One region of the Nostoc sp. FACHB-888 genome, then DNA from elsewhere that is predicted to be linked to it. Evidence: predicted binding sites of a transcription regulator. Region 1 holds the regulator's gene; the other holds the start of a gene.
The links. The regulator NtcA, encoded in region 1, controls nitrogen genes in cyanobacteria. The targets are predictions, from matches to a motif close to TNTGTANNNNNNNNTACANA.
Positions count from the first base shown of each region.

Region 2: the regulator NtcA is predicted to act here: its motif matches at 1,847-1,866, upstream of H6G26_RS09535 (cell division protein SepF).

Region 1 is NZ_JACJQM010000015.1:48,572-54,672, reverse strand. It holds gene H6G26_RS12060 (ABC transporter ATP-binding protein) at 1-867, opposite strand, end outside; gene hisB (imidazoleglycerol-phosphate dehydratase HisB) at 1,027-1,668, opposite strand; gene fabI (enoyl-ACP reductase FabI) at 1,756-2,532, opposite strand; gene ntcA (global nitrogen regulator NtcA) at 2,913-3,584, shown strand; gene H6G26_RS12040 (DUF3084 domain-containing protein) at 3,753-5,243, shown strand; gene H6G26_RS12035 (pre-16S rRNA-processing nuclease YqgF) at 5,359-5,814, shown strand; gene H6G26_RS12030 (DUF3146 family protein) at 5,862-6,101, opposite strand, start outside.
Region 2 is NZ_JACJQM010000011.1:80,041-86,141, forward strand. It holds gene H6G26_RS09520 (anthranilate synthase component I) at 1-185, shown strand, start outside; gene pipX (transcriptional coactivator PipX) at 664-942, shown strand; gene H6G26_RS09530 (YggS family pyridoxal phosphate-dependent enzyme) at 939-1,607, shown strand; gene H6G26_RS09535 (cell division protein SepF) at 1,992-2,594, shown strand; gene proC (pyrroline-5-carboxylate reductase) at 2,702-3,520, shown strand; gene H6G26_RS09545 (DEAD/DEAH box helicase) at 3,655-6,101, shown strand, end outside.

The DNA of each region.
Region 1 (6,101 bases):
ATCATAATAATCGTCTTGTAGTGTACCTTGCCAGGAACCATCAGGTTCAAATTTTAGAGTGGGTATCCATTTTTTGAGAATTTCCCAGTCACCACCTTGACCTTTTACATAATATGTGTTGTTTTTACCTAAGAGTTCATTGAGGGAACCAGAGCAAATTAATTCACCTTGAGCGAGGATGGCAATGCGATCGCAAATCTGTTCTACTTCACTAAGAACGTGGCTGTTGAAAAAAATCGTCTTACCAGCAGCTTTTAGCGCCAGAATAATTTCCCGCATTTGGTAGCGTCCCACCGGATCAAGACCAGACATCGGTTCATCCAAAAAAACCAAATCTGGCTCGTTAATTAGCGCCTGTGCCATACCAACACGCTGTAGCATTCCTTTAGAATAACGGCGCAGCAACTTTTTGCGGGCATCAGCTTGGGATAAACCCACTAATTCCAGCAGTTGGGGAATGCGTTGGCGTTGGACACTTTTGGGAATTTGGAATAGCCCAGCAGCTAGCTGCAAAAATTCCCAGCCAGTGAGATAGTCATACAAATAGGGATTTTCCGGCAGATAGCCGATATGTTGCTTAACAGTGCGATCGCCTATTGGCTTACCCAATAATAATCCCCGTCCAGAGCTAGGACGAATAATTCCCAGCAACAATTTTAAAAGGGTTGTTTTCCCAGCACCGTTTGGCCCTAGCAACCCAAAGGTTTCGCCTTTGTAAACTGTTAAAGAACAGTTTTTAAGAGATACAACTTTTTGATTTAGCCAAAAACCAGTGCGATAGACTTTTCGTAACTCAGAAGTCAGAACTACTGGCGCAGTGTCTGCCGTATTGAGTTGAGAATCAGGGTCATCTGCAACAGACTTCATCTCGGTTCAATTACTAATTACCAGCTTGGTATTAATTACAGGTTACCCGGTAGCCTGATAATAACCATCACCGAGCAGTGTGTCAATTATTGCAAACTGGGAATTGGGGATTGGGGAGAATAACTACCGCCCCATGCTCAATGCCCTATTTGACTCCTTTCATAGAACGCCTTTAGAACTGGGAATTACACCAGCACGACGGGGGTCGATTTCCACCGCCATCTGTGTTGCCCTTGCAAAGGCTTTAAATGTTGCTTCAATAATGTGATGGGAATTAATTCCATCCAGTTGCCGAATATGCAGTGTCATTTGGCTATGGTTCACGATCGCCACAAAAAATTCGCGTACTAGTTGGGTGTCATAGGTTCCTACACGCTGAGTAGGAATTTGCAAGCCGTAGCTGAGGTGAGGGCGTCCAGAAAAGTCTAGCGTTACCTCAACCAAGGCTTCATCTAGTGGCGCACGAAAATTACCAAAGCGAACAATGCCTTTTCTGTCGCCTAGTGCTTGGTTAAAAGCTTGCCCTAAGGTAATACCTACATCTTCGTTGGTGTGGTGATCATCAATTTCCCAATCTCCCTTGGCTTGGACATCTATATCAATCAGCCCGTGGGAGGCAATTTGATGCAACATGTGATCCAAAAACGGAATACCTGTTGCTGCTGTACAAGTTCCTCTACCATCCAGATTGATGGTAACTTGCACATCAGTTTCACCAGTAGTGCGGTGAACAGTGGCAATCCGAGAGGTTTTAGTTGAATTATCGTAGTTTGAATTAACTTGGCGATTGGTTGTTTGCATCGGGAATGGGGAATGGAGCATAGGGAATGGGGCATGGAGAATTGGCAAGAATTTTACTAATACTCAATGTCCAATGCCCCAATTATCTTACATTCCCATAATTTCATATCCTGCATCTACATATAGAACTTGTCCGGTAATACCGCTAGACAAATCACTACATAAAAAAGCGGCAGTGTTGCCCACTTCTAGCTGAGTGACGGTGCGTCGTAGGGGAGCTACTTCTTCTACATGATGAATCATATCCAAAATTCCACCCACTGCTGAAGATGCCAGAGTGCGGATGGGGCCTGCGGAGATGGCATTGACGCGGATATTTTGCGGACCTAGTTCAGCAGCTAGGTAGCGCACACTAATTTCTAACCCCGCCTTGGCAACTCCCATAACGTTGTAATTAGGAATTGCCCTGACACCGCCTAAATATGTCAAGGTGACGATACTACCTCCCTCTGTCATCAAAGGTTTAGCCGCACCGCTTAACTGCACCAGCGAGTAGGTACTAATTTCTAAGGCGGTGTTGAAGCCAGAACGAGACGTTTGGCTAAAATCTCCAGTCAAATCGTCTTTGCTGGCAAAAGCAAGACAATGGATAAGGATGTCTAGCTTTCCCCACTTTTCGCGGATTGTCTCAAAGGTAGATTGAATCTGCTCATCATTTTGGACATTACAGGGAAGAAATAAGCTGGGATTGAGGGGTTCTACCAATTCCGCAACTTTTTTCTCCATTTTGCCGCGTTCATCCGGCAGGTAGGTAATACCCAGGTTTGCTCCGGCTTTATGCAGCTGTTGGGCGATGCCCCAGGCGATCGAGCGGTTATTGGCAATACCTGTAACAAGAGCATTTTTTCCAGTCAGATTCAGCATAGAAATTGTTAATGCGATCGATCATTAGGAGCATACTAGAATCTGAGGCACGTTTTGTCTTCGTTTTACACAGGATTTGCAAAAATGAATATTGATAAGGGTGTTTTCTATGACAAAAATCTTGATTTTTTATAAAGATATTCTCAAAATATCTTTATTTGTTCTTTAAAAAACCCTTTTTAATACTGCTATTGGAAGTACTTATCAACAATTAGTAGCTTAAAGGATCAACAATTATGTATCATTGTAAACAAAGAGTTATGAAGAGATTAGTTTGAGTATAGGAAAGTACAGAAAGGTTGACGGTGCTTTATTCATTTTTCGGGTGTATTCTTAGGTAATCAGTTTTTGTTTTTCCGGCATTGGGTAGGGGAAGGGAGATGATCGTGACACAAGATAAAGCCCTAGCAAATGTATTTCGTCAGATGGCGACCGGGGCGTTTCCGCCAGTTGTGGAAACGTTTGAACGCAATAAAACGATCTTTTTTCCTGGCGATCCTGCCGAACGAGTTTATTTTCTTTTGAAAGGTGCTGTTAAACTTTCCAGGGTGTACGAGGCAGGAGAGGAAATAACGGTAGCGTTGCTGCGGGAAAATAGTGTATTTGGTGTATTGTCATTGCTGACGGGAAATAAATCGGATAGGTTTTACCATGCGGTTGCATTTACTCCTGCGGAATTACTGTCAGCACCAATTGAACAAGTGGAGCAAGCACTCAAGGAAAATCCAGAATTATCAATGTTAATGCTGCGAGGTCTGTCTTCGCGCATTTTACAAACGGAGATGATGATTGAAACTCTCGCTCACCGAGATATGGGTTCTAGATTGGTGAGTTTTTTGCTAATTCTCTGTCGAGATTTTGGGGTTCCTTGTGCAGATGGGATCACAATTGATTTGAAGTTATCTCATCAAGCGATCGCAGAAGCAATTGGTTCAACTCGTGTTACCGTCACTAGGCTACTAGGGGATTTACGTGAAAAAAAGATGATTTCTATTCACAAAAAGAAGATTACTGTGCATAAACCTGTTACCTTAAGTAGGCAATTCACATAAAATCAATTGGAGAAAGGGGAATCGGCACGTGTTCTATTTTGAAAAATGACACTAATAGCTAGAGGTAAATCTAAAATTGAGTAATTTCAGCTATTGCCAATTTCCACTTCTCCCCAGACAATGGTTAAAAGTAGTAGGCTGTATCTGGAAGGATTTCGGTAGCTAAAGATGACCACCGGATACATCCTCATAGCAGCAATTTTAATTCTGGGAGGCGTAATTGCAACCGTGGGCGATCGCATCGGCACACGAGTTGGCAAAGCCCGCCTCTCACTTTTTAACCTTCGTCCGAAAAATACTGCTGTATTGGTAACTATTTTTACGGGCGGTTTGATTTCAGCATCAACATTAGGAATTTTATTCGCTGCCGACGAAGGCTTGCGAAAGGGAGTCTTTGAGTTAGAGGATATTCAAACAGACCTCAGACAGAAGCGGGAACAGCTAAAAACCGCAGAAACTCAAAAAAGTCAGGTAGAGAGTGAGCTAAACCAAGCAAGAATTGCCCAAGCAAAAGCACAACAAGACTTACAGACAATTAATAAATCTTTGCAGGCGGCGAATGCCAAACAACTGCAAACACAAGCTCAGTTGAACCGCACCATTAGTCAACAAGCCCAAACTCAAACTCAACTCCAACGCACTCAAGGTCAGCTAGGACAAGTTGTAACTCAATACCAAAAAGCCATAGCTGAATTGCAAAGCGTTTACAATCAGAGAAAAGAGCTACAGACGGCAGTTGAGCAACTGAAGACAGAACGCCAAAGACTGTATGCTGAAGCTAAAAAAGCGATTGATGAAGCCAAAACAGCAATTGAAAAACGCGATCGCGAGCTTGCTAATCGCCAAGAAGTCATAGAAGAACGCGATCGCAAAATTGCCCAACTCGATCAACTGATTCAAAAGCGTAATGTAGAAGTTGCAGCGCGAGAGCAAGTGATTGCCAAACGGGAATCACGCCTCAAAGAATTGGAAGCACAACAGCAGCAACTAGAACTTGAAGTTGCAAGGTTAGAAAAATATTATCAGTCCTACCGCGACCTGCGTTTAGGTAAGCTGGCCTTAGTTCGCGGTCAAGTTCTGGCCGCAGGTGTAGTTCGTGTTACGCAACCTACTGCTGCTCGTCAGGCAGTGGAACAACTTTTACAAGAAGCTAACCGCAACGCCAACCTCGAATTAAGTGAGCCTGGGGCAAATTCTGCAAATGCAGAGCTACTACGCTTCACCCAAGAGAGGGTTGAGAAATTGAGCCAGCAGATTGAGGATGGTCAAGAATACGTGGTGCGAATTTTCTCGGCTGGTAATTATGTCAGGGGAGAAAAGCAGATAGAGTTTTTCGCTGATACCGCTCGGAATGAATTGGTTTTTTCGCAAGGCGCGGTGCTGGCCACAACTACTGCTGATTCCAAAACCATGACATCGTATCAGTTACAGCAGCGACTGGAAATACTGATTTCTGCTTCCCAGTTTCGTGCCCGTAACGCCGGAATTATCGAAAATGTGCAAGTAGACGGGACTTTTCTGCGCTTTATCAACCAATTAAGACAGTACAATCAACCATTGGAAATCAAAGCGATCGCAGCAAACGATACTTATACAGCCGGACCATTGAGAGTAAAATTAGTGGCAATAGTCAACGGACAAATTATCTTTAGTACTTAAAAAATTATTTGCACACTGTTATTAGTAAGATTTAAACATATTGAAAAGCAGCCAAAATAGTTGCTGTGATTGCATTTATTCATTTATAATTCTTAATTTTTAATTTTAATTTATTATGACTTTCCGGGAATTTTCACCAATGCAACCAGTCATCTTGGGGTTTGATCCAGGTCGAGATAAGTGTGGTTTAGCGGTGATGGGACTGGATCGGCAATTGTATTATCATCATGTCGTACTGGCAAAAGAAGCGATCGCTACCATTGAGACACTGCGTCAAAAGTTTCCGATCTCCTTGATGGTGATGGGCGACCAAACTACAGCCAAGCAGTGGAGACAGCAGTTATATCAAGAATTGACAGAACCGTTGAGTATTATTTTAGTGGATGAGCGCTACACAACCTTAGAAGCACGCGATCGCTATTGGCAAATGTTCCCACCCAAAGGGCTAACAAAGCTATTACCACAGGGTCTGCGACAGCCACCAAGACCGATAGATGACATTGTTGCCATCCTCTTAATCGAAAGATACTTAAATCGCCTCACAGAATCAACACTCAGCAGTCAGGAGTGAGGAATTAGATCATTAACTCCTAACTCCTAACTACTAACTACTAACTTTTAAAGTTCCGCCCGAATAGTAAAAGCATAATCTCCTCCAGGCTCTAGTTGATAATCTTGTTGCTCCAAGAATCGACCAAGGGGTTCTTTGATTAAGGCGCGGCCTTGGGAAGGCTTGACGGCAAGTTCTCCCCGGCGAAAATGCCACTGAAAATGCCACTCAAACTCACCGGCACTCACTTCGCCCTCAAGGAAGCCGTGTTGCCAGGATTGGCGGGTAATTCTGACATGGGCAGTGGT
Region 2 (6,101 bases), on a different contig from region 1:
GAGCAGGGGGAGCAGGGGAAGTAAATTCTTTCTCACCTCCCCACTCAGCGCTCAACACCGTCTGGGGGCAAGTTGGCGCGGGAATTGTTGCAGACAGCGATCCTGAGAAAGAATGGTATGAATCTCTGCACAAATCCCAGGCACAACTGGAAGCCCTGAAAATGTTAGATAATCATAGGAAGTAGGGAATAGGGAATAGGGCATTGAGCATGGTTATTCTCCTTGTCCCCTTGTCCCCCACTCCCAATTTTGTGCCATTCAGCGACAGTTGTGGCAGTATGGAAAGAAGTTGAAAAGTTCGCTGTTGCCCTTGGGAACTTCAAAGGGTGTTTTCCCTTGCCGCTTCAAACTTTCAACAAGAGGATCAGGACTGTTTTATGCCTTGTGCCGCCAAGTTGGTGAATTTGAGTTACCAAAGCACATAGCGATATCTATCGACAATCCTCTACTCTTCGAGTCTAAGCTTCGCGGGTCATATTGGACCATTTCGCCTCACTACCACTAGCTTCATCTGCCTATTAAAAACTAGATCAAGGTCTTCGTAACCGCAGTTTTGCATTTTAAGCAAATATTCTGACGAATGTTGGTATTATCGTCTGAATGTTTGGAATTCACTGCGAAAAGATATATATACTCCCACCTTGACTACACCTTGACTCTTAAATGAATCCAGAAAACGCAGAAACTTACATAAACCATCCAACTTGGGGTTTACTCTACAAAATCTGTATGGTTGATGAGAACCAGGATTTGTTCACCACACTTTATGCCCAGCGCCTGTTTTTTTTGGTAGCGAATGACGTTAAAGGTGTTAAATTCCAGTCTCTAGGACGTACTGAGGCTAGAATGATGTTGGAAAATCGCTTACGTACCCTGCGGCGCAGTGGACATTCTCAGGAGTACGATCAGCTTCAGAGTGTTTTCCAACGCACCTTCCAATGAATAGTTCGATTTCCGAACGTATTGTTACCATTCGCTCCTCACTGCCAACTTCAGTCCGATTGATTGCTGTTAGCAAGCAAGCTTCTGCCCAGGCCATTCGGTCTGCCTATGCCGCAGGAATTCGTGATTTTGGGGAGAGTCGCATCCAAGAAGCTGCCAGCAAACAAGCCGAGTTGCAAGACTTACCGGATATTACCTGGCACTTTATTGGACATTTGCAAAGCAATAAAGCCAAAAAAGCCATTGAACAATTCCATTGGATTCACTCCGTGGATAATTTGAAACTGGCACAGCGCTTAGATCAATTGGCGCAACAGCTAGGAGTAAGCCCCCAGGTTTGCCTGCAAGTGAAAATTCTCCCCGATCCCAACAAGTCTGGTTGGAGTGTGCCAGAACTGTTGGCTGATTTACCTACACTCGATCAATACAAAAATTTACAAATTCAAGGTTTGATGACAATTCCGCCTTCAGGATTAAATGATCCCGAAATTCTAAATGTGTTTAATCTCAATCGTGAACTGGCAAAAGAAATCCAGCAGCAAAACTGGTCGCACATTAAAATGCAGCACTTGTCTATGGGTATGTCAGGCGACTACGAACTGGCAGTGCAAGCAGGCGCAACGATGGTACGATTAGGAACAATTTTGTTTGGCGATCGCTCTTAGCCCATTGTTCATCAACTTTGTAGGTCAGTATTAATACAGATCAGGATTTGATGACAACAATTTTGTAACAGACTGGTGCAATTGGAAACAAAGGATATAGTATTGACAAGAGCAATCGTCAAGGAAAAATGGGGTAAAAGGAGCTTTCCTTCGGACAAACCTTAGGATATAATCTTGACTCATTATTAGGTTTAGGCGATGCACAAAACTTTTCAAGAAGTGCCAGTTCATCGCCAAAACCAGTAGTATGGGTTACAAATAGCAAGAGGCTTGCTGAAGTATCCACGGATGTAGCCTAGTTTACCTAAGTAGGCATCGCTCCTAGCTCAATTTATCCTAAGCCAAGTCAATGCTGGCTATTCGCACCAGGAGAGTACACACACAATGAACAATATATTTTCCAAACTCAGAGACTTTGTGGGTCTAAATGAGCAAGTGGAATACGAGTATTACGAAGAAGAACCAGAAACAGATAATAATTACCAAAACCTGTATCAGCAAGAAAATCCCCAACCACCTGCACCACAGGAGAGCGCAACCGCTCAAAATCGACGCTGGCGAGAACCAGTGCCTACAATGGGAGATGAGATAGCAGCAGGTTCAAAGCCAATGGGGAATGTGATTGGTATGCCAGGAGCAATTAACGGAATTTCGGAAGTTTTAGTCCTCGAACCACGCACTTTTGAAGAAATGCCCCAGGCAATTCAAGCGTTGCGAGAACGCAAGTCAGTGGTATTAAATCTGACAATCATGGACCCAGATCAAGCTCAACGAGCAGTAGATTTTGTTGCAGGTGGTACTTACGCACTAGATGGACATCAAGAACGCATCGGTGAAAGCATCTTCTTGTTTACACCAAGCTGTGTCCAAGTTAGTACTCAAGGTGGTGTTCTTCATGAAGTACCACAACCACCAGCACGTCCATCTCGTCCTACAGGTTCTCCAAATCAAAACTGGGGCAACGAAACTAACCGGATGGCACAATAAAGTTAAATTAGTTGTTAGTCCTTTGTCCTTTGTCATTTGTCCTGAGTCTTGATATATAGTGACAAATGACTAATGACAAACGACGAGTGACTAATGACTAATTAGCAATGACTATAAAATTTGGCTTAATTGGTGGTGGGGTAATGGGAGAAGCACTCTTATCCCGCCTTATAGCGCGTGGAATTTATCAATCATCAGAAGTCATAGTTAGCGAACCGCTACCTTCACGCCTAGATTTTTTAAAACAGCAATACGATGTTGCTGTAACGACAGATAATACCGAGGTTTTCACGCAAGTAAAAGAAGTTGTCTTTTTGGCAATAAAACCGCAGGTGTTTAGTGCGATCGCTCAAGAATTAGCAGATATTGATATTATTAATAAAGAACACTCACCCCTGATCATTTCCATCTTGGCGGGTGTGCCTTTAAGCCAGCTAGAAGCTGCATTTGTGCAATTGCCAGTTATTAGAGCAATGCCCAACACTCCAGCAACAGTGGGAGCGGGAGTTACAGCGATTTGTTTAGGTGCATACACCAGCCCCAAGCACCACCAAATAGCACAGCAAGTTTTTTCTGCTGTGGGAGAAGTAGTGGAAGTGTCAGAAGCGCTGATGGATGCAGTAACAGGGCTATCTGGTAGCGGCCCCGCTTACGTGGCGCTTTTGGTAGAAGCACTTGCTGATGGCGGAGTATCCGCAGGTTTACCTAGAGCAATTGCCAATCAATTAGCTTTACAAACCGTACTAGGAACAGCGAAACTGTTACATGAAACCAAAATGCACCCAGCAGAACTCAAAGATCGGGTTACCAGTCCCGGAGGTACAACCATTGCGGGGATTGCCAAGTTAGAACAGGCAGGATTTCGTTCAGCTTTAATTGAAGCAGTAAAAGCTGCCGCAGAGCGATCGCAAGAACTGGGAAAATAATAAAGAGTCCTTTGTCATTTGTCCTTTATCCTTTGTGAAAAACTAATGACTAATGACAAATGGCAAATGACTAATAACGAAGTTGACAAAAGACTCGTTAATATAATAAACAATCTGGTTGCAAATGTGATTGAGTGAATTATCCTGCGCCGTCTCCAGAACTTGACTTAGGGTCTATATTTCCCTTTGATCTGGATCAGTTTCAAAAAGAAGCGATCGCGTCCCTAAACGCCGGACGCTCCGTAGTCGTGTGTGCGCCCACAGGTTCGGGCAAAACATTGGTTGGGGAATACGCCATTTATCGCGCCCTGGCGCGAGGAAAACGTGTATTTTATACTACTCCCCTAAAGGCGTTGTCGAATCAAAAATTACGTGACTTTCGAGAAAAATTCGGGTTTGATCAAGTCGGACTGTTAACTGGAGATGCCTCCATCAACAGAGATGCACCGATTTTGGTGATGACCACAGAAATTTTCCGAAATATGCTCTATGGCACACCCATTGGGCAAATAGGCATCTCATTAGTAGACGTTGAAGCGGTAATACTTGATGAGTGCCACTATATGAACGATCGCCAGCGCGGTACAGTTTGGGAAGAATCAATCATCTATTGTCCCCGTGAAGTGCAACTGGCAGCCCTCTCAGCAACGGTTGCTAACAGTGATCAACTCACGGACTGGTTAAATCGCGTTCATGGCCCAACAGACCTGATTTACTCCGATTTTCGCCCAGTCCCCTTGGAATTTCACTTTTGCAATCCCAAAGGGTTATTTCCCCTGCTGAATGATAGCAAAACCAAAATTAACCCCCGCCTTCAGAAGAAGAAGGGGAGAGGGGGAGAAAAGGAGAGGGGAAGAAGTGGTAGACCCGAAGCTCCGGGAATAATTTATACCTTGAGCCAGTTAGAGCAACGTGATATGCTACCAGCCATTTACTTCATCTTCAGCCGCCGGGGATGTGATAAAGCAGTGGCAGAAGTAGGTGATTTATGGCTGGTAAATAATGAAGAGTCCCAGATTTTGCGGCAACAGATTGATGACTTTTTAGCCCGCAATCCTGAAGCCGGGCGTTCTGGACAAATTGCACCCCTATATCGGGGAATTGCTGCCCACCACGCCGGAATTTTGCCTGCTTGGAAAGCATTAGTAGAAGAACTGTTTCAGCAGGGACTGATTAAAGTCGTATTCGCCACTGAAACGCTGGCTGCGGGAATTAATATGCCCGCGCGGACAACAGTAATTTCCACCCTTTCTAAGCGGACTGACACCGGACATCGCCTGTTGAATGCTTCCGAATTCTTGCAAATGGCGGGACGAGCAGGCCGCCGGGGGATGGATAAACAAGGTCATGTTGTAACAGTCCAAACTCCCTTTGAAGGAGCCAAAGAAGGCGCGTATTTGGCAACATCCAAGCCAGACCCCCTTGTAAGCCAGTTTACGCCTAGTTATGGCATGGTACTCAACTTGCTGCAAACACACACCCTAGAGCAAACCAGGGAACTGATAGAACGCAGCTTTGGACAGTACATGGCCACCTTGCATTTAAGACCAGAATACGATGAGATTGCCGAACTGCAAACTCAATTAGCTCAACTTCATGAGCAAATCGCCGCAGTTGATGAAAATGAACTGGCTGTTTATGAAAAATTGCGGCAACGCCTGAAGGTGGAACGCCAGATATTAAAAACCTTGCAAGAGCAAGCACAGGATGACAGACAAGAAGAACTGGGGATGATGTTGGGCTTTGCAGTGTCAGGAACTCTGTTGAGTCTCAAGGGGAAAAACATCACAGTGTCTGTACCTGTAACCGCAGTGTTAGTGGGAAAATCGCCGGGTTCTGGTCAAGCTCCTTACTTGGTATGCTTAGGGCACGATAATCGCTGGTATGTGGCAACGACAGGGGATGTAGTCGATTTGTATGCTGAACTGCCGCGAATTGAGGTGCCACCTGATTTACTACCACCCCCAGAGATGCCCTTGAAGCCAGGACAGTCGCGCCGTGGTAACCAAGAAACATTTGCGATCGCAGCACGTATTCCCGATCCGATAGAATCTTTGAATCTGGCTCCAGAAGTAGCAGAACAACTCAGCCGCACTACCGCCGTCCAAGAGCAATTAGAAGCTCATCCTCTGCATCAATCAGGCAATGCTGCTACGCTTTTCAAGCGCCGGGCCCGCTATGTCGAACTAGAAGCCGAACTTGAACAATTGCAAGGACAAGTAGACCAACACTCACAACGTCATTGGGAAGAATTTCTCAATTTAATCTCAATTCTGCAACACTTTGGCGGTTTAGATAACTTAGTGCCCACAGAATTAGGGCGAATCGCTGCCGCCATTCGGGGTGAGAATGAGTTGTGGTTAGGTTTAGTATTCGCTAGTGGTGAATTGGACAATTTAGATCCGCATCATTTAGCCGCCGCTGCCGCTGCTTTAGTGATGGAAACCCCACGTCCAGATAGCAAGGTTAACTTTGAGCTTAGTAACGAAGTGGCAGAAGCCTTAGCAAAATTGCGGGGAATTCGCCGCCAAATGTTCCAACTACAACGGCGGTATAATGTAGCGTTGCCTATATGGTTGGA